Regions from separate parts of the Pararhizobium qamdonense genome, predicted to be linked through region 1. Evidence: predicted binding sites of a transcription regulator. Region 1 holds the regulator's gene; each other region holds the start of a gene.

Region 1 (6,935 bases):
GCCCTTCCGATCGGCGTTGCGGCATCGATCTATCTGGAGGAGTTTGCGCCGAAGAACCGGCTGACCGATCTGATCGAGGTCAATATCAACAACCTCGCGGCGGTTCCCTCCATCGTCTATGGTCTGCTCGGCCTGTCGATCTTCATCAACTTCGCCGGCATGCCCCGTTCGGCCGCCGTCGTCGGTGGCCTGGTGCTGACATTGATGACGCTTCCTACGATCATCATCGCCACCCGCGCAGCCTTGAAGGCGGTGCCGCCGTCGATCCGCTCGGCAGCTTTGGGTCTTGGCGCGTCGAAGATGCAGACCATCTTCCACCATGTCCTGCCGCTCGCCATGCCAGGCGTGCTCACGGGCACCATCATCGGCCTGGCGCATGCGCTCGGCGAAACCGCGCCGCTTCTTTTGATCGGCATGGTGGCCTTCGTGGTCGATTATCCGGGCTCGCCGATGGACCCGTCCACTGCTCTGCCGGTCCAGATCTATATGTGGGCCAACGAAGCCGAACGTGCATTTGTCGAACGGACTTCGGGTGCGATCATGATCCTCTTGATCTTCCTCGTCGTCATGAACCTGGGCGCAATCCTGTTGCGGCGTCGCTTTGAGCGGCGCTGGTAGTGAGGTAGAAACATGAACATGATGTCAGAAGCAGCAGTTGAAAAGGCGCTGGACCAGAAAATGAACACTGTTCCCTTCAAGATGATCGGAAAGGACGTTTCGGTATATTATGGCGAAAAGCGTGCGCTTTTCGATGTGAACCTCAACGTCCGTGAAAACACCGTCACCGCGCTGATCGGCCCGTCCGGATGCGGCAAGTCGACGTTCCTGCGCACACTCAACCGCATGAACGACACGATCGACAGCTGCCGCGTCACCGGCAAGATCACCCTCGACGACGGTGATATCTACGACCCGAGCATCGACGTCGTCGAACTGCGCGCCCGCGTCGGCATGGTTTTCCAGAAGCCGAACCCGTTCCCGAAGTCGATCTACGAGAACGTCACCTACGGTCCGAAGATCCACGGTCTCGCCCGCACCAAGGCCGAGCTTGACCAGATCGTCGAGTCGAGCCTTCAAAAGGCTGGTCTCTGGAACGAGGTGAAGGACCGCCTGCACGAATCCGGCACCGGCCTGTCCGGTGGTCAGCAGCAGCGCCTGTGCATTGCCCGCGCCGTTGCCGTCAGCCCGGAAGTCATCCTGATGGACGAACCCTGTTCGGCGCTGGATCCGATCGCGACTGCCAAGGTCGAGGAACTGATCCACGAACTGCGCACGAACTATACGATCGTCATCGTCACGCACTCGATGCAGCAGGCCGCCCGCGTCTCGCAGCGCACCGCCATGTTCCATCTCGGCAATCTCGTCGAGGAAAACGACACCGACAAGATGTTCACCAATCCGGACGACCAGCGGACCCAAGACTACATCATGGGCCGCTTCGGCTGAGGACGCTTTCGCCACCCTGTCATGAGGGCAGGGTGGTGGTCTTCCAACCCGGATTGTGATCGCAAGGAAAAACAATCATGTCTACGCACATTGCTTCCGTCTATGACGAAGATCTGAAGTACCTGACCCGGCGCATCTCCGAGATGGGCGGCCTGGCCGAACAGATGGTGGCCGAATCCGTGCGCGCCCTGGTCAATTCCGACCTGGCGCTCGCCCAGAAGGTCATCTCCGACGATGCCATTCTCGACGAGGCCGAGCGCCAGATCGGCGAGAAGGCGATCGTCACCATTGCCAAACGCCAGCCGATGGCGGCGGACCTGCGCGAAATCATGGGATCGATCCGCATCGCGGCCGATCTGGAGCGCGTCGGCGATCTCGGCAAGAACAACGCCAAGCGCGTCATCGCCGTTGCCCATGCCAGCCTGCCCCGGCAGCTGGCGCGCGGCCTGGAGCATCTGGCCGAGCTCGCGCTCGTTCAGCTCAAGGAAGTGCTCGATGTCTACGCTTCGCGCTCGCCGGAAAAGGCCAACAGCATCCGCGAACGCGACAATGAGATCGATGCGATCTATACCTCGCTGTTCCGCGAACTCCTGACGTACATGATGGAAGACCCGCGCAACATCACGCCCTGCACGCATCTCCTGTTCTGCGCCAAGAACATCGAGCGTATCGGCGACCACGCCACCAATATCGCCGAAACCATCTACTACATGGCGACTGGCGCACAGCCGGTTGGCGAGCGTCCGAAGGACGATACGGCCAATACGGTTGGCGCAATCGGCAATTGATGCCCACAGTAAAGTAAGTGAAATCTTACGGATAAATGCGCGAGCGGCCGCTGGAGCCGCTCGGCAAGCCTTCGGCCAGCCGGCCGGGCGCCAAGGAGCAGAACTGAATGTTGCCAAGAATTGCTGTTGTTGAAGACGAAGAGGCGCTCAGCGTCCTCCTCCGATACAATCTCGAGGCCGAAGGGTTCGAAGTCGATACGATCAATCGTGGCGACGAGGCGGAAATGCGCCTGCAGGAACGTCTTCCCGATCTCCTCATCCTCGACTGGATGCTGCCGGGCGTTTCCGGCATCGAACTGTGCCGCCGGCTGCGCCAGCGCCCGGAAACCGAACGCCTGCCGATCATCATGCTGACGGCACGCGGCGAAGAGAGCGAGCGCGTGCGCGGTCTGGCCACCGGCGCCGATGATTATGTGGTCAAGCCGTTCTCGACGCCGGAACTGATGGCACGGGTCAAGGCGATGCTGCGCCGGGCAAAGCCCGAAGTGCTGTCAACGCTGCTGAAATGCGGCGATATCGAACTCGATCGCGAAACCCACCGCGTCCACCGCAAGACCCGCGAGGTCCGCCTGGGCCCGACGGAGTTTCGCCTGCTGGAATTCTTCATGGCCTCGCCAGGCCGCGTCTTTTCGCGCTCGCAACTTCTGGACGGTGTCTGGGGTCATGACATCTATGTCGATGAGCGCACGGTCGACGTGCATGTCGGCCGCCTGCGCAAGGCGCTGAACTTTTCCAACATGCAGGACGTGATCCGCACGGTGCGCGGTGCTGGCTATTCGCTGGAAAGCTGATCGAGCGGTTCGCCAATTTCAATGGCGTGACCATCCGGATCGTAAAAGCGGAATACCCTCTGTCCCCAGGGCTGGGTCTCGATGGGATGGATGAGGATTACATGACCGGCGATGCGGGCAAACAGCGCATCCAAAGGATCATGTTCGAAATAGAGCAGGACATTTTGACGGCCATAGGCCCCGGAACTGACTGACGGATGTCCCCAAACCGTCGTTTCCAGGGATTTGCCCTCATGGATGGCAAATCCCGTTTCAAACAGGACGAAATCGCCGAAATCCTGCTTGATCGCCAGTCCCAGCTTCTCGCCATAGAAGGCTTTCGAGATGCTGATATCCCGCACGAACGGGATGGGATTGACGAAGCGCAAGGCAGGTTCCGCCCTTAGCGAGCCCGGCGGCGCTCGCCGGAGGGCTGGTAGGCCAGCTTGGCGTGGAATGTGCAGTATGGGGATGTGTCCGGGGAATCGTTGCCGCAGAAGTGGAACTCTTCCTTCATCGGGTCGCCGATCGGCCATTTGCAGGTGCGGTCGGTCAGCTGCGTCAGCACCAGGCGGCGCGACATCGGAACAACGACATTGTTGCCGGCGGGCGCTGTTTCCTGATCCTCGATCGCGTCGATCTCGACCTCTTCCTTCATGACGGTCGCGCCGGTGGTGCGGGTCACGGTGCGGGTGGCTGTCATGCGTGCTGCGGTAAAGCTCGGTGCGCGTGGTGCAGCGGTCGGGGCAGGGCGTTTGGCCCGTGCGGTTGCCGTGCTGCCGCCGGCCTTGGCGCGGCCCGGCAAGCAGAGACGGTGAACCTTGCCGATGACGGCGTTGCGGCTGACGCCGCCGAGTTGTGCAGCGATCTGGCTCGCGCTCAAACCCTCGGACCACAATTTCTTGAGTTTTTCGACCCGCTCGTCAGTCCAATTCATGGTCTTGTCTCCATTCCCAGCGTTGGTGATGGTCGAATCCTTCACCGGGCCCTGGATGTAATCCAAGGCTGAAACGCGATAACACTTTTGGTGACTAGGTCCGCCGCATGCGTTCTAGTAGTTGTTTCTTAACGTAGAGCCCGGGGGACTCCCTGACAAGAGTCAGGGGAATCCCGCCGAATCGATTTCTGAGTTTTCCCCAACTTGCTTGCGATGCGTGGCATTTTTGCAAGTGTATCCGGCTAAAAAAATCACATCCTCTGTATCAACGGGAATTGCCGGAAATCATGGGCTTTTGTTGACATTGCACTGCGAAATGAAGATAGTGCGCTGGCCGCCGCAAGGCGGCATTTTGATTTTTTACCGGCTGGTCACAGCCCTGTTGACGACGCCGATTATACAATTGCCGTGATGGTTTGAGGAGACATGCGCCATGGCCGATGCCACGCCGCTTTATGACACGTATGCACGCGCACCCTTGCGGTTCGAGCGCGGCGAAGGCGTCTGGCTGATTGCCGAGGATGGCACCCGTTATCTCGATTTTGCCGCCGGTGTCGCAGTCAATTCGCTCGGTCATGCGCATCCGCATCTTGTCTCCGCCCTGAAGGCGCAGGCTGACAAGGTCTGGCACCTGTCGAACCTTTATGAAGTGCCCGGCCAGGAAAGCCTCAGCCGCCGCCTGACGGAAGCAACGTTCGCCGACAAGGTGTTCTTCACCAATTCGGGTGCCGAAGCGCTGGAATGCGCCATCAAGACGGCACGGCGCTATCATTTCTCCAAGGGTCAGCCGGAAAAATTCCACATCATCACCTTTGAGGGCGCCTTTCACGGCCGCACGCTGGCGACCATCGCCGCCGGTGGTCAGGCGAAATATCTGGAAGGCTTCGGCCCGAAGGCACCGGGCTTCTATCAGGTGCCGTTCGACGATATGCCGGCGCTGAAGGCTGCCATCAGCGAAGAGACCGCCGCGATCCTGATCGAGCCGATCCAGGGTGAAGGCGGTATCCGCACGGTGCCGAAGGAATTCCTGCAGGAGCTGCGTTCGCTTTGCGACGAATATGGCCTGCTGCTCATTTTCGACGAAGTCCAGTCCGGCGTCGGCCGCACCGGCAAGCTGTTTGCCCATGAATGGTCGGGCATCACGCCGGATATCATGGCGGTTGCCAAGGGCATTGGCGGCGGGTTTCCGCTCGGCGCTTGCCTTGCGACCGAAGAGGCCGCCTCCGGCATGGTCGCCGGAACCCACGGCTCGACCTATGGCGGCAATCCGCTGGCCATGGCCGTCGGCAATGCCGTTCTCGACGTCATTCTTGCGGATGATTTCCTGCAGCATGTCCGCGATGTCTCGCTGGTCTTCCGCCAGGGTCTTGCCTCGCTTGCCGATCGGTTCCCCGATGTCATCGAGGAAATCCGCGGCGAAGGCCTGATGCTCGGCATCAAGGCCAAGGTTCCGTCCGCCGATCTGTTAAAGGCCATCCGTGCGGAAAGACTGCTGGCAGTGCCTGCGGGCGAAAATGTCATCCGCCTGCTGCCGCCCTTGGTGACGACGGCCGATGAAGCCCGTGAAGGCCTGGCGCGGCTTGAACGCGCGGCCGAACAGCTGACAGCGGAGCGACGACAGGCATCGGCCTGAACGACGCTTCACTGACACGCTGAAAAAACACAGGACTTTGAATAGAATGGCCGGTACCAGACATTTTCTCGATCTTTCTGCCATGACGACAACCGACTTGAGGTCGATCATCGAGGACGCCCGCGTCCGCAAGGCCGACACCAAGGCTGGCACAGCTGAAAAGCCGCTGGCCGGCAAGATGCTGGCGATGATCTTCGAAAAGCCCTCGACCCGCACGCGCGTCTCCTTCGATGTCGGCATGCGCCAGCTCGGCGGCGAGACGCTGTTCCTTTCCGGCACCGAAATGCAGCTCGGCCGCGCCGAAACCATCGGCGATACCGCCAAGGTCCTGTCGCGCTATGTCGATGCGATCATGATCCGCACCACCGATCACAATCGCCTGCTGGAGCTGGCCGAACATGCCACTGTGCCCGTGATCAATGGCCTGACGGATGCAACGCATCCCTGCCAGATCATGGCCGATATCATGACCTTTGAGGAACATGCGGGTCCCGTGAAGGGCAAGACCATTGCCTGGACCGGCGACGGCAACAATGTGCTGCATTCCTTCATCGAAGGTTCGGCCCGCTTCGGTTACCGCATGAATATGGCGGTGCCACTCGGCTCCGAGCCGGACGACAAGATCCTCAACTGGGCCCGCAACAATGGCGGCGAGATCAAGCTCTATCATGATGCCGATCAGGCCGTGGACGGCGCCCATTGCGTTGTCACCGATACCTGGGTGTCGATGAACCAGGAACACCGCGCCCGCGGCCACAACGTCTTCCAGCCGTTCCAGGTGAACGCCGCGCTGATGGCCAAGGCCGACAAGGATGCGCTGTTCATGCATTGCCTGCCCGCCCATCGCGGCGAGGAAGTCACGGACGACGTCATCGACGGCCAGCAGTCGGTGGTGTTCGACGAGGCCGAGAACCGCTTGCATGCGCAAAAGTCCGTACTCGCCTGGTGCCTTGGCGCTCTTTAGAGCGCTTCCGTCTAATGACGAGGCTCTCTAAGGGCTTTCCCGGCATATTGAAAACCGGGCTGCGGCACACGATCTAAACAACACGCTGATGACCGGCAGGTGGCGCGTCCGCCTTTGCCGGTCATTCTTATTGAAAAATCCATCCATCCGCGCCGCCGTTCTTCAGGGAGGCGGAAACGCGATCAGCCGTTTTTTCAGGAACGATCTGGACAAATCCGGCCCGCGCAGGATCAATAGAAGCATCGGACACAGTCCCGGCCTGCATGGCGGGCGGATATCCGAGGGCTAGGAGCAGAGTGATGACGGAAGCAGGTTTGGGCCTTGGCCATTTCGATTATGCAGGCGACGATCATGTCGTGCCGTTTCAGGTTGAGGGTCTCGACGTGCGTGGCCGCGC
Region 2 (6,935 bases), 2.0 Mb from region 1:
GCTCGAACGCCTCGGCGCTCTGGTGATGGAACAGATGCGCTTGCGCCGGACGGAAATCATCCGCTCGACGGTGATGAACTTTTCCGACGCGACGGAGCTGGCTTTCTTCGCGATCGCTGCCAATGGGCGGATCGAATTCGTCAATCGCGCCGCATTGACCCTGTTCGGCTATCAACAGGACGAGATGATAGGCCAGCTGATCGACATCATCATTCCCGACCGGTTTCGCGGCGCCCATCATGCGGGCCTTGCGCGGGTTCTGGCAGGAGGCACGACGAGGCTGATCGGCAAGACCGTCGAAGTGGTCGCCCGCAAACGCGACCAGACCGAGGTACCGATCGAAATTTCGCTGTCCATCTGGAACGACGAGCGCGGGGTCGGCATGGGAGCGGTCATCCGCGACATTACCGAACGGCGCGAGCGCGATGCCCGGCTGCTGCGGATGGCAAACCAGGACACCCTGACGGGATTGAGCAACCGTCACCGCTTTGAAAACCTGCTGCAGGAGGAACTGTCGGAGAACAAGACAGCAACCGTCGCCCTCATCGACCTCGACGGTTTCAAGGATGTCAATGACAGTCTCGGACACGCCGTCGGGGATGCCCTACTGCAGGCCGTCGCCGTCCGGCTGCCCTCCGTGCTGTCGGCCGATGTCACGGTGGCCCGGTTCGGCGGCGATGAATTTGCCATCCTGTTGCCCGGTAACCTGCAGCCTGACGAAGCGATGACCGCCATAGGCGCGGTTCTGTCCGGCTTCGAGGCGCCATTCGATGTCGGCGGCCATGTTTTCCAGCTGGCGGCAACCATCGGTGTCGCGCTGGCGCCACTGCATGGCACCGATGCCGAGGAACTGCTCGCCAGCGCAGACTTTGCGCTCTACCGCGCCAAAAAGGCCGGCGGCAGTAAAATGCTGATGTTCGAGCCTGACATGCGCAACGATTCGCTGGCAAGGCGCGCCACCCAGGATGAGCTTCTGCGCGCTCTGAAGAATAGCGAACTGGTGCTCTACTATCAGCCGCAGGTCTCGCTCGACGACGGGCATATTCTGGGCGTGGAAGCGCTCATCCGCTGGCAGCATCCGCAGCACGGCCTGCTCTATCCCGGCGATTTCCTGCCGGCGCTGGAATCAAGTGCCCTCGCCCTGCCGGTCGGCTGGTGGGTGCTGCGCGAGGCCTGCCGGCAGGCGGCGCAATGGCGGGCAAGCGGCCTGCCGCCGATCAAGGTCAGCGTCAATCTCTTCGCCGCCCAGTATCGCGCCTCCACGCTCGTCCAGCATGTCACCAGCGCGCTTTCAGACCATAACCTGCCCCCGTCAGCACTTGGCCTTGAGGTGACGGAAACGATCGCGCTTCTCAACGACGACAACGCCTTCGAAGCCGTGCACCACCTGCGCGATCTCGGCGTCGGCATTGCTTTCGACGATTTCGGAACCGGCTTTGCCTCCTTGAGCTCGCTGCAACGATTTCCGCTGACGACACTGAAGATCGACCGGGCATTCATCTCCGAGATGACCGAAAACCCCCATGATGCGGCCATCACCAGGGCGATGTTGATGATGAGCAACGAACTCGGTCTGGAGACCATCGCCGAAGGCATCGAGACCGAGGAGCAGGAAATCAGCTTGCGGCGGCTGGGATGCCAGGCGGGCCAAGGTTATCGCTACGGCAAGGCGCTGCCGCCGGAGCAGACCGCCGTGCTCCTGGCGAGAGGCTTCGCCGGGCAGATCCCCATCCGGATGCATTGAGGCGCGGCAAAACCGTTTCGAGCAGTTCGCCGCGCTTCACGTTTTCAGAGCAGTCCCGCCGCGAAATAAAACAGAGCGGAGATCAGCGCTGCCGCCGGGAGCGTCACCACCCAGGCGATCAGGATATTGCCCGCCAGCCCCCAGCGCACGGCCGAGACCCGCCGTGCCGCGCCAACGCCGATAATCGCGCCGGTAATGGTGTGCGTGGTCGAGACAGGAATGCCGAGCCACGTCGCCGCAAACAGCGTGATCGCTCCGCCGGTTTCGGCACAGAAACCCTGCATCGGATTGAGCTTGGTGATCTTCGAGCCCATCGTGTGCACGATGCGCCAGCCGCCGAACAGGGTGCCGAGCGCCATGGCCGACTGGCAGGTGATGACCACCCAGAACGGCACATAGAACGTCTCCCCCAGATAGCCCTGGCTGAACAGGAGCACGGCGATGATGCCCATGGTCTTTTGCGCGTCATTGCCGCCATGACCGAGCGAATAGAGCGAGGCCGAGATGAACTGCAGGCCGCGAAAACTGCGATCGACGGCAAACGGCGTCTGGCGCAGGCAAACCCAGGAGACGATCAGCACGAGCAGCAGCGCCAGCATGAAACCGATCATCGGCGACATGAAGATCGCGGCCACGGTTCTCAAAAGGCCGCTCAGCACGATGGCGTCGCCGCCGGTCTTGGCAAGCCCTGCCCCGACCAGTCCGCCCACCAGCGCATGCGACGAACTTGACGGGATGCCGAAAATCCAGGTGACGATGTTCCAGATGATCGCTCCCATCAGGGCGGCGAAGATCACCTGTGGCGTGACGATGGAGGGATCGATAATGCCGGTCCCAAGCGTCTCGGCCACATGCAGGCCGAAGAACAGGAAGGCGATGAAATTGAAAAACGCCGCCCACATGACGGCATATTGCGGCCGCAGGACCCGCGTCGAGACGATCGTGGCGATCGAATTGGCGGCATCGTGCAGGCCGTTGAGAAAGTCGAAGAACAGCGCGACGCCGATAAGGGCGATAAGCAGCGGCAAAGCGAGTGTCGCGTCCATCAGACGTTCTCGATCAGGATGCCGCTGATTTCATTGACGACGTCCTCGAAACGGTCGACCACCTTTTCGAGTTCGCCATAGATCTCGCTGCCGATGATATAGGCCATCGGGTTCGAGTTGCCGTGGCGCAGGAACAGATCCTTGAGGCCCTCATCGTGCAACTGGTCGGAGCGCTCCTCCAGCCGGTTGACCGCTTCGGCAATCGCGGTCAGGCGCGGCACATTGGCGCCGATCCGGTCGAGCAACGGGATCGCTTCTGCCACCAGCTTGGCGGAATCGGCGATAAGAACGCCCATCTCGCGCATGCCGGGATCGAAACTCTTCTGCTCGAACAGACGGATCGTCTTGACCGTCTTGTGCATCATGTCGATGGCATCATCCATCGACTGGATCAGGTCCTTGATATCGCCGCGATCGAACGGCGTGATGAAGCTGAGGCGCACCGCCTGCAGCACATCGCGGGTAATCGCGTCGGCCTGGTATTCGAGTGCGACGATGCGGTCGCAATGTGCGTCGAGATCGCCCTCTGCGGCAAGCAGCGCCTTCAATTCATCGGCCGCACCGACGACCGTGCGCGAATGCGCCTCGAAAAGCTCAAAGAACTTGTCTTCGCGCGGCAAAAGCTTGCGAAACCAACCCAGCATTGTTCATCCACCTATCTTCGCGTTGTCACGAAACTGTCACAAATCTGGCAGCCGTCATAGAGAAGACAGGGGAACGGGGAAAGCTTTTAAGGCGAAGGAATAGCTCTTACCCACCGATTAGGACAAACCAGCCGTCCTCATCGGTGGTTTCGACGCCGAGTTCGCGGGCTTTTTCCAGTTTGGAGCCGGCACCGGGGCCCGCGACCAGAAGATCGGTCTTCTTCGACACCGAGCCCGCAACCTTCGCGCCCAGCCGCTCGGCCATGGCCTTGGCTTCGTCGCGCGTCATTCTTTCCAGCGAACCGGTGAAGACGACGGTCTTGCCGGCGACGGGGCTCGAGCTGGCGACAGGCGCTTGCGCATCCTGCGGCGTGACCTCGTCCAGGAGGCGCGAGACCACGTCCATGTTGCGCGGTTCCTTGAAGAACTCGACGATCGCGCGGGCCACCACATCGCCGATGCCGTCGATCGTGTTGAGGTCGCTCCAGGCTTCCGAGGTGATATCGCTGGCGGCCTTCATGGCTTCCGCAAAGGCGCTATAACTTCCGTAGGAGCGCGCCAGAAGCTTGGCCGTGGTTTCGCCGACATGGCGGATGCCGAGCGCGTAGATCAGCCGGTGCAGCGCGACTTGGCGCCGGTCGTTGATCGCATCGTAGAGCTTGCGGACGCTGACCTTGCCAAAACCGTCGATATTTTCGAGCTTGGTGAGCGTAGAGGCATTCTGCCGCTTTTCCAGCGTGAAAATATCGGGCGCCGTCTTGATCGACAGCGACGGGTCTTCGGCCTCGAAGAAGAAGTCGATCTGCTTGGACCCCAGCCCCTCGATGTCAAAGGCATTGCGCGAGACGAAGTGCTTGAGATGCTCGACCGCCTGCGCCCGGCAGACGAAGCCACCGGTGCAGCGGGTGACGGAATCGAGCTTGCCCGTCTTTTCGTTTCTTTCGCGCACCGCGTGGCTGCCGCAGACCGGGCATATTTTGGGGAACGGATAGCGCTCAGCCGTTGCCGAACGCTTCTCCATCACCACGTCCAGCACCTGCGGGATCACATCCCCTGCCCGCTGGACGATGACGGTATCGCCGATGCGGATATCGTGTTCTTCCTCGCGGATGCGCTCGCCGCCATTGCCGATGCCTTCGATATAATCGGCATTGTGCAGCGTCGCATTGGTCACCACGACACCTCCGACCGTGACCGGCGTCAGCCGCGCCACCGGCGTCAGCGCGCCAGTGCGGCCAACCTGGATGTCGATATTCTCGACTGTCGTGAATGCCTGCTCGGCTGGAAACTTGTGCGCGGTTGCCCAGCGCGGCGAACGCGAGCGAAAGCCCAGGCGCTGCTGCAGATCCAGCCGGTCCACCTTGTAGACCACGCCGTCAATATCGTAATCAAGATCGGGACGCTTGAGGCCGATTTTGTTGTAGTGCTCGAGGATCGCATCGATCGACGACAGCCGCTGCATCAGCGGATTGACCGGGAACCCCCAGCGCTTGAAGACCTCGACCATGCCGAACTGGGTATCGGCAGGCATTTGCGAAATCTCGCCCCAGGCATAGGCGAAGAATTTCAGCTTGCGGCTGGCCGTGATCGCCGCATCGAGCTGGCGCAGCGACCCGGCCGCCGTGTTGCGCGGATTGACATAGGTCTGCCTGCCCTCAGCGAGCATCTGCGCGTTCAGCGCCAAAAAGTCGCTCTTGGCCATATAGACCTCGCCACGCACCTCGACGACATCCGGGGCATCGGACGGCAAGGTCTGCGGGATTTCCTGGATCGTGCGGATATTGGCCGTGACGTTTTCGCCGGTCGTGCCGTCCCCGCGGGTCGCAGCGCTGACAAGCTTGCCGTTTTCATAGCGCAGCGACATCGACAGACCGTCGATCTTCGGCTCGGCCGTAAAGGCGATCGAATTGTCCGGCAACAGGCCGAGGAAGCGATAGACGCTGCCGATGAAGTCCTGCACGTCCGCGTCGGAAAATACGTTGTCGAGCGACAGCATCGGCCGGGCATGGGTGATCTGCTGGAAGATGCCGGAGGGTGCCGCACCGACCTTGCGCGAGGGACTGTCGGACCGCACGAGTTCCGGAAACCGGGCCTCGATCTCCTCGTTGCGCCGCTTCAGCGCATCATAGTCGGCATCCGAAATCTCCGGCTGATCCTTGCCGTGATAAAGCGCATCATGATGCGCCAGTTCGCCAGCCAGCCGTTCCAGCTCTAATGCAGCCTCATCCAGTGTGAGACTTTCAACAACGGTAGTCATAATCGACATGATGGAGACTCCTCGATTGCGGAGTCGTTTTAGAGCAAAATAGCTTTATGGGAAGGGGCTATAAAACCACCGGAGACAGTTCCATTAGATAGTGATTACTGCCGAAACAAAACACCGATTGCCATCCTGAATGTAATTTCATTACCCTAGTTCAACACCCATCTTCGGAATAGGAATAACATAGTGTCCTACGAACTTTGCCGCCTTACCGAAACTACACTTAAAAAATGCGATGATGTTCTCAGAACTGAATTTTGGAATGCGGAGCCATATTGGATTTCCGAAGCCGCATTTACATTATTGATCGTAAATCTCAAAGATGCACTGTCTGCACTGGATAAAATGAAATTACGAATAATTTTTACAGACGACATAAATAGCAAAGGCGACGTAACCGACTTAGTTAGAGAGATGCGAAACGCCGCTGCTCACAATGGCTCTGTGCTAAGATTAGTAGATCCAATACGTCAGAACGGTTTGAGCTTCGGAGTTTGCGTAGGTAGAGCTAATTTAGCGAAATTTGACGATATAGAACTTAAAAACGAATATGATGACGATATCGCATTCTTTCACGGGGCCTTGCGCATTTTGCTCGTAAGGCACATCGTTCGCGCCGTACGAGAAGCCAAGCAGAACTTAAGAACAGCTGCAGCTGCGCACGATTATTGGATTTTTACCTACTGATCCATCATCTACTCAGTGGAGAAATTGATCGCTCATACGTTTCCCGCCAGCAGACGCGCTGCAGCCGCCCTCGCCTCGTCGGTCACCGAGGCACCGGCGAGCATGCGGGCGATCTCTTCGGTGCGGGCCTTGTCGTCCATGCGGGCGACGCGGGTGGCGATCGTTTCGGATTTTTCCGCAGAAGGCCCCTTGGAAATCAACAGATGCGTTGCAGCGCGCGCTGCCACCTGCGGCGCGTGGGTGACGGACAGAACCTGGACAGTCTTTGACAACCGCTTGAGACGCTGGCCGATGGCATCGGCAACGGCGCCGCCGACCCCGGTGTCGATTTCGTCAAAAACCAGCGTCGGCGCCGAGCCGCGATCGGCAAGCGCCACCTTCAGCGCCAGAAGGAAGCGCGACAGCTCGCCCCCCGACGCCACCTTCATGATCGGGCCCGGCCGTGTGCCGGGATTGGTCTGGACATGGAATTCGACGATGTCGATACCTTCGGCAGCAGCGGCCTGCGCATCGGAGGTCACTTCGACCATGAACCGGGCACGTTCCAGCTT
Region 3 (6,935 bases), 830 kb from region 1:
TCTGCGGGCTGCCGGTCTTGTGCAAGTCGTATTTCGACATCATATTCCCTTTAGGCATGCTGGAGCCCCGCAGCGGCGCCTGGGTTAAGTGGCTGGCACCTTTAAAAAAGGGATGCGCCCTTACCGCCCGACACCGTAAACTTAACCGGGGCTTTTAAAGAGGAAACAATGGCTGATCTTAGAAACTACCAAACCCGAATGTCGCCTGCCGGCGCACAGGCGGGGGCCGTAATCGACGAAGGTCTGCGCACCTATATGCTCAAGGTGTACAACCTGATGGCCCTCGGTCTGGCGATCACCGGTATCGCGGCCTTTGCTGCGTTCCAGTTCGCTTTTGCAGACGGACAGCTGACAGCTTTCGGTCAGGCGATCTATGTGAGCCCGCTGAAGTGGGTTGTCATGCTCGCGCCGCTGGCTCTGGTGTTCTACATGAGCTTCCGCATCAACTCGATGAGCGTATCCGCCGCGCAGACGACCTTCTGGGTCTATGCCGGTCTGATGGGTCTCTCGCTGTCGTCGATCTTCCTGATCTACACCGGCCAGAGCATCACCCAGACGTTCTTTGTCACGGCCGCTTCGTTCGGTGCCCTGTCGCTGTACGGCTACACCACCAAGCGTAGCCTGTCGGGCATGGGCTCGTTCCTGATGATGGGCCTGTTCGGCCTGATCATTGCCTCGATCGTCAATATCTTCCTCGCCTCTTCGGCGCTTGATTTTGCGATCTCGGCCATCGGTGTTCTGATCTTCGCAGGCCTCACCGCCTACGATACCCAGAAGATCAAGGAAATGTATTTCGAAGAAGAAGGCGCTGAAGCCACTGGCCGCAAGGCCATCATGGGCGCGCTGACCCTCTATCTCGACTTCATCAACCTGTTCTTGTTCATGCTGCGTTTCCTTGGAAACAAAGAATAGTCCGGAACGGACATAGATCTGAAAAGGCGGCCTCGGCCGCCTTTTTTGTTGCCCAGTTTCTGCAAGCTGCACGCTTGAATGCCTGAATGCGATATGGCAAACGGGATTATTCTCCCAGACAGGTTTGCCCATGTCCTTCACCCTGCGCGACGCGACCTCATCCGACATCCCGGCCATAACTGATATCTACCGCGAATCGGTGCTGAACGGGGTGGCATCCTACGAAATGACGCCGCCGGACGAAGCCGAAATGGCCGCGCGCTTTTCTCTCATCACCGGCAATGGCTATCCTTACATCGCTGCTGTCGATGCGGGTGGTCTGCTGCTGGGCTATGCCTATGCTTCGGCATTCCGCACCCGCACCGCCTACCGTTTCCTGGTCGAGGATTCGATCTATCTGGCGCCGGAGGCGCGCGGGCAGGGTGTGGGCAAGGCGCTGCTTGCAGAACTCATCCGGCGCTGCACGCAACTCGGTTTCCGCCAGATGGTCGCCGTTATAGGCGCAGCGCATCCGGCCTCCGTCGCGGTTCACCGTGCTGCGGGGTTCGAGCATGGCGGGCTGATGAGGGGCACGGGCTTCAAGCATGGCCGCTGGCTCGATACGATCATCATGCAATTGCCGCTCGGCGAAGGCCTGACGAGCGATCCGGAGCCCGGCCTTTATCCCGATACGCTCTATCGCAGCTGATCAGCTCTTGATGACCTTGAGCATCTTGTCGAAGACTTTGAGAACCTGCTGCAGGTCATGGCCGCGTTTCAGAATCATGCCATGTGTGTTGACGACGCTGAAGGCGCCCTGTTTGGCTGACAGTTTCGGGTTTTTCTCAATCCTGAACAGCGGCATTTCCCCCGACCGCTTGAAAACCGAGAACACGGCCTTGTCGCGCAGATGGTCCATGGCATAATCGCGCCATTCGCCTTCGCCCACCATGCGGCCGTAGACCCTGAGGATCATATCGAGTTCGCGGCGGTGGAAGGTGATGGGGAGCTGGTCCTGATTGCTGCTGCGATATTCCTGCAGGTTAACAACCACATCGGATGATTTCTGCCTTTCGGAACGGGTCTCGCCTTGCGGCAAATCCGGCTGATCAGTCATCGGTACTCCGGCCTTTTTTTGTGACAGGACGGTTACAGTTTGCCTGACCTTGGGCGAAAAGCAAGCCGCAACGCCCTGCGCAATTGTGGGAGACTTTTTTCAGCGTGCCGCATTTCAAACAAATCGTCGCCCCAATTGACACGGAAACTCGCGCTCGTTGGCACTGGGAAGTCCTTCCTCGTGACCGGCCTGCATGTCTGTTTGAGGATTTTTCTGCCTTAAGCGGTGCAGCAATGGAGCGGCAAGCGTCCTTCGGGCGCGGCTGCTCCAGACGCCGTGTGGCTCGGGTGCTGCTTGCATCTGCAAAACATGGCCGGTTCGGTCCGGCATCTTCGAACCCTCAGCCCCAGCCCCTCGATGCTGCCGGGCCGAACCATATCGGCGTCAAAAGCGCCCTGACCGTCAGTTGGCGGTCGTCTCCGCCATCACTGTCGTCGCTCCGACGATGGCGCCGGGCGTCTCGCTGTCCTTCATCTTCTGCAACAGCACGGCGCAGCCGCCATTTTCGCCTTCATTAAGGACGGAGGCCGGCAGAACAAAGTCGGCGGGCTTGCCATCCCACATGCCGATCGTCTGGATGTCGCGCACCGAGTGCCAGTAGGAAATCTTCTTGCCGCTGTTTTCGCCCTTCTGAACGTCGACCAGCTTCTCGCGGTTGAAATAGACAACGACGACATTGGCCTTGCCGGTACCGGCGCCGATCTTGATCGTCATCTCATCCTTGTTGACGCTGGCCGAGACCGGGACGGCAAGGCCTTTTCCGGCGGCATCCATCGATGAAAGCCGGTTGTTGATTCCGTTCAGATCCGCGCCATTGATATGATCGCGGCCATTGAGCACGGCCTGTGGCGTATAGACGCCGCTGCGGCCGAACATTCTGGCATAGGCATATTGCCGGGCGGTGTTGTCCTTGGAAGCCAGCGTATCGGCCCAGCCGAGATAGTTCCAGTAATCGACGTGATAGGACAGCGCCACGACCTTGCCGTCGTCGATCAGCGTCTTCAAGGCGGCATCCGCCGGCGGGCACGACGAGCAGCCCTGGCTGGTGAACAGTTCAACGACGCCGGCCGGCTTGCCCGCGTCCTGCGCCACCGCCGGCATCGCCAAGAGGCCAAGGCCACAGGCGAGCATGATACGGCAAACGGTACTTGATGCGGACATCGGCACTTCCATGGCAAGGGCTTTCGGCATTGAACGGTCTGTATTTCACGGTGTTGTACAGGCGTACAGTCTCTGTCGGCCTCCTTCATACGCCGCTCCTCTTTCAACGGAAAATCACGTTGGAGTGAGGCCTGAGCAGCCGCGATCACAAAAAAGCCAGGGCTCGTGAAAGCCCCGGCTTCGTTCCTATCAGCATCAAGGATGCATCAGGCCGCGAGATCACGCAGAACCGTCTGCAGAATGCCGCCATTGTTCATGTAGGTGACCTCATCGAGCGTATCGATGCGGCAGATCAGCGGAACGTCCTTCACCGTGCCGTCGGCATAGGTAATCTTGGCAACGCGCTTTTCGCGCGGCTGGACGTTGGACAGGCCATCGATCGTGACGCTCTCGTCGCCCTTGAGGCCAAGCGATTCCCAGGTCGTGCCTTCCTCGAAGACGAAAGGCACAATGCCCATGCCAACGAGGTTGGAGCGGTGGATACGCTCGAACGACTGGGCGATCACGGCCTTGACGCCAAGCAGGTTGGTGCCCTTGGCAGCCCAGTCACGCGACGAGCCGTTGCCATATTCGACACCGGCGAAGATGACCAGTGGAACGCCTTCGGCCTTGTACTGCATGGCCGCGTCATAGATCGACATCTCTTCCTTCGAAGGATAGTGGATCGTGTAGCCGCCTTCCTTGCCGTTCGGACCCATCATGTGGTTGCGGATGCGGATATTGGCGAATGTGCCGCGCATCATCACTTCATGGTTGCCACGGCGCGTGCCGTACTGGTTGAAGTCGGCAACGCCGACGCCATGGCCGATCAGATAGGCACCGGCAGGCGATGCTGCCTTGATCGAACCGGCAGGCGAAATGTGGTCGGTGGTGATCTTGTCGCCGAACAGGCCAAGGACGCGGGCGCCCTTGATGTCGGAAATGCCAGAGCCGGTCTTGCCCATGCCGACGAAGTAAGGCGGGTTCTGGACATAGGTCGAATTGTCGTCCCAGGCATAGGTCTGGCCGGCCGGAACCTGAACCGCCTGCCAGTTGGCATCGCCCTTGAACACGTCGGCATATTTCGATGCGTAGAGTGCGCGGGTGACGTATTTCAGGATATATTCCTGGATCTCCTGCGAGGTCGGCCAGACGTCCTTGAGGAACACGGGCTGTCCATCGCTGCCGATGCCAAGCGGCTCGGTTGTCAGGTCCTTCTGCACCGTACCGGCGAGCGCGTAAGCCACTACCAGCGGCGGCGAAGCCAGGTAGTTGGCCTGAACGTCCGGAGAGATGCGGCCCTCGAAGTTGCGGTTGCCCGAGAGAACGCCGGACATGATCAGGCCCTTCTCGTTGATCGTCTTGGAGATCGGCGCCGGCAGCGGGCCGGAATTGCCGATGCAGGTCGTGCAGCCGAAGCCGACGAGATTGAAGCCCAGCGCATCCAGCGAATCCTGCAGGCCGGATTTCGACAGGTACTCACCAACGACCTGCGATCCAGGGGCCAGCGATGTCTTGACCCAAGGCGCGGTCTTCAGGCCCTTGGCGACGGCGTTGCGGGCAAGAAGGCCGGCAGCGATCAGAACGCTGGGGTTGGACGTATTGGTGCAGGAGGTGATGGCGGCAATCGCCACGTCGCCGTGACCGATGTCGTAATCCGCGCCTTCGACGGCGTAGCGCATGTCGAGCTGGCCCGGCTTCTTGTATTCGCCTTCCAGAGAACCGGCAAAACCGGATGCGATGTTTTCCAGCGGGATGCGGCCTTCCGGACGCTTCGGGCCGGCCATGGCAGGCACAACCTGGCCGAGGTCGAGTTCGAGCGTGTCGGTGAAGACCAGATCGGCGCCGTCATTGTCGCGCCACATGCCTTGCGCCTTGGAATAGGCTTCGACCAGCGCGATGCGCTGTTCTTCGCGGCCGGACATGGTGAGGTAGTTGATGGTTTCGGAATCGACCGGGAAGAAGCCGCAGGTCGCACCATATTCGGGGCCCATATTGCCGATCGTCGCGCGGTCGGCCAGCGTCATGTTGTCGAGGCCGGAACCGAAGAATTCGACGAACTTGGACACCACGCCCTTCTTGCGCAGCATCTGCACGACCATCAGCACGAGGTCGGTCGCGGTGACGCCTTCCTTCAGCTTGCCGGTCAGCTTGAAGCCGATGACTTCAGGCAGAAGCATGGAAACGGGCTGGCCAAGCATGGCCGCTTCGGCCTCGATGCCGCCGACGCCCCAGCCGAGAACGCCGAGACCATTGATCATGGTCGTGTGGCTGTCGGTGCCGACGCAGGTATCGGGATAGGCGGTGATTTCGCCGTCTTCTTCCTTGGTCCAGACCGTCTGGCCGAGATATTCAAGATTGACCTGGTGACAGATGCCGGTGCCAGGCGGGACGACGCGGAAATTCTTGAAGGCCTGCTGGCCCCACTTCAGGAAGCGGTAGCGCTCGCCGTTACGCTCGTATTCAAGCTCGACATTGCGGGCAAAGGCGGTCGGCGTGCCGAATTCATCGACGATGACCGAGTGGTCAATGACGAGATCGACCGGAACCAGCGGGTTGATCTTTTCCGGGTCGCCACCGAGCGAGACCATCGCGTCGCGCATCGCAGCCAGATCGACGACGGCGGGAACGCCGGTGAAGTCCTGCATCAGCACGCGGGCCGGGCGATAGGCGATTTCGTTTTCTTCGCGGCCCTTGTTGTTGAGCCATTCGGCGACGGCCAGGATATTTTCCTTGGTGACCGAGCGGCCGTCTTCGAAGCGCAGGAGGTTCTCAAGCAGAACCTTCATCGAATAGGGCAGCTTTGAAACGCCGGCGAGGCCGTTTTCTTCTGCCTTCGGCAGGCTGTAATAGACATAGTCTACGCCATTGACCGAGAGCGTCGACCGACAATTGAAACTGTCTAGGGATTTGGACACTGGAATACCCCGTTCCGTTAGATCGCCAAAACGTGACGCACGAACGCCCGAACGCATTTAAAGCGCGATATGGGATGCGGGTACGGCCATTTCCGCTGTCCGTACGTGGAAATCATTCCATGTTCGGCGCTAGGATGAAATTCACGCCGACCGCTGGCGTGTTGGGGCGGTTATAGATAATTTCTCCGGAACGTGCCAGACCATCCGTCCTCAATTTGAGACAATTTTTTTGCACTGCGACGAACGTCGTAAAAGGAATGTGAATGCCGATCCGCCTGCGTGTCGAAGGCCTCAGTGCGAAACGGGGCGAGGACCTGATTTTCCACGATATTTCGTTCGTTCTCGAAGCGGGGGAAGCCTTGATCGTCACAGGTCCGAACGGGTCCGGCAAATCGACATTGCTGCGCGTGCTGGCGGGACTTTTGACGCCGGAATCCGGCAGCGTCCGGCTGGACGATACATCCGCCGACTTTGGCCATCCGCGCGAGCTCTGCCATTATCTCGGCCACCGCAATGCGATGAAGCGCGAGCTGACCGTTGCCGAAAATCTCTCCTTCTGGAAATCCTTCATGGGTGATTCGCCCAGTGGGTCCGGCATCGGCATCGAGGAGGCAACGGAAGCCCTCGGTCTCGGTGGAATTTCGCATCTGCCTTTCGGCTATCTCTCGGCCGGACAGCAGCGCCGTATCGCCATGGCCAAGCTCCTCGTCGCCCACCGGCCGGTCTGGATCCTCGACGAGCCGACGGCAGCGCTGGATGCAGCGGCGGACCGGATGTTTGCCGGACTGGTGCAGCGCCATCTGGGTGAGGGGGGCATTGCGGTCGCGGCGACGCATCAGCCATTGGGGGTGGAAGCTCGGGAATTGCGG

Evidence for each region. Region 1 encodes PhoB, which activates phosphate uptake and scavenging genes when phosphate is short. Its sites were predicted from a motif close to TGTCATNNANCTGTCAT; they were not measured.
Region 2: the regulator PhoB is predicted to act here: its motif matches at 3,458-3,474, upstream of PYR65_RS10190 (DUF47 family protein).
Region 3: the regulator PhoB is predicted to act here: its motif matches at 2,029-2,045, upstream of PYR65_RS02765 (DUF2794 domain-containing protein).

Annotation. Positions count from the first base shown of each region.
Region 1 is NZ_CP119566.1:4,097,233-4,104,167, reverse strand. Features, by position in the region: gene pstA (phosphate ABC transporter permease PstA) at 1-618, shown strand, start outside; gene pstB (phosphate ABC transporter ATP-binding protein PstB) at 631-1,446, shown strand; gene phoU (phosphate signaling complex protein PhoU) at 1,524-2,234, shown strand; gene phoB (phosphate regulon transcriptional regulator PhoB) at 2,342-3,025, shown strand; gene PYR65_RS20085 (VOC family protein) at 3,007-3,393, opposite strand; gene PYR65_RS20080 (GcrA family cell cycle regulator) at 3,408-3,941, opposite strand; gene PYR65_RS20075 (aspartate aminotransferase family protein) at 4,375-5,574, shown strand; gene argF (ornithine carbamoyltransferase) at 5,621-6,538, shown strand; gene PYR65_RS20065 (Hsp33 family molecular chaperone) at 6,838-6,935, shown strand, end outside.
Region 2 is NZ_CP119566.1:2,124,572-2,131,506, reverse strand. Features, by position in the region: gene PYR65_RS10200 (putative bifunctional diguanylate cyclase/phosphodiesterase) at 1-1,744, shown strand, start outside; gene PYR65_RS10195 (inorganic phosphate transporter) at 1,789-2,790, opposite strand; gene PYR65_RS10190 (DUF47 family protein) at 2,790-3,434, opposite strand; gene ligA (NAD-dependent DNA ligase LigA) at 3,541-5,700, opposite strand; gene PYR65_RS10180 (hypothetical protein) at 5,884-6,384, shown strand; gene recN (DNA repair protein RecN) at 6,417-6,935, opposite strand, start outside.
Region 3 is NZ_CP119566.1:567,612-574,546, forward strand. Features, by position in the region: gene PYR65_RS02755 (Bax inhibitor-1/YccA family protein) at 169-912, shown strand; gene PYR65_RS02760 (GNAT family N-acetyltransferase) at 1,043-1,600, shown strand; gene PYR65_RS02765 (DUF2794 domain-containing protein) at 1,601-2,008, opposite strand; gene PYR65_RS02770 (DUF1223 domain-containing protein) at 2,411-3,169, opposite strand; gene acnA (aconitate hydratase AcnA) at 3,376-6,066, opposite strand; gene ccmA (heme ABC exporter ATP-binding protein CcmA) at 6,336-6,935, shown strand, end outside.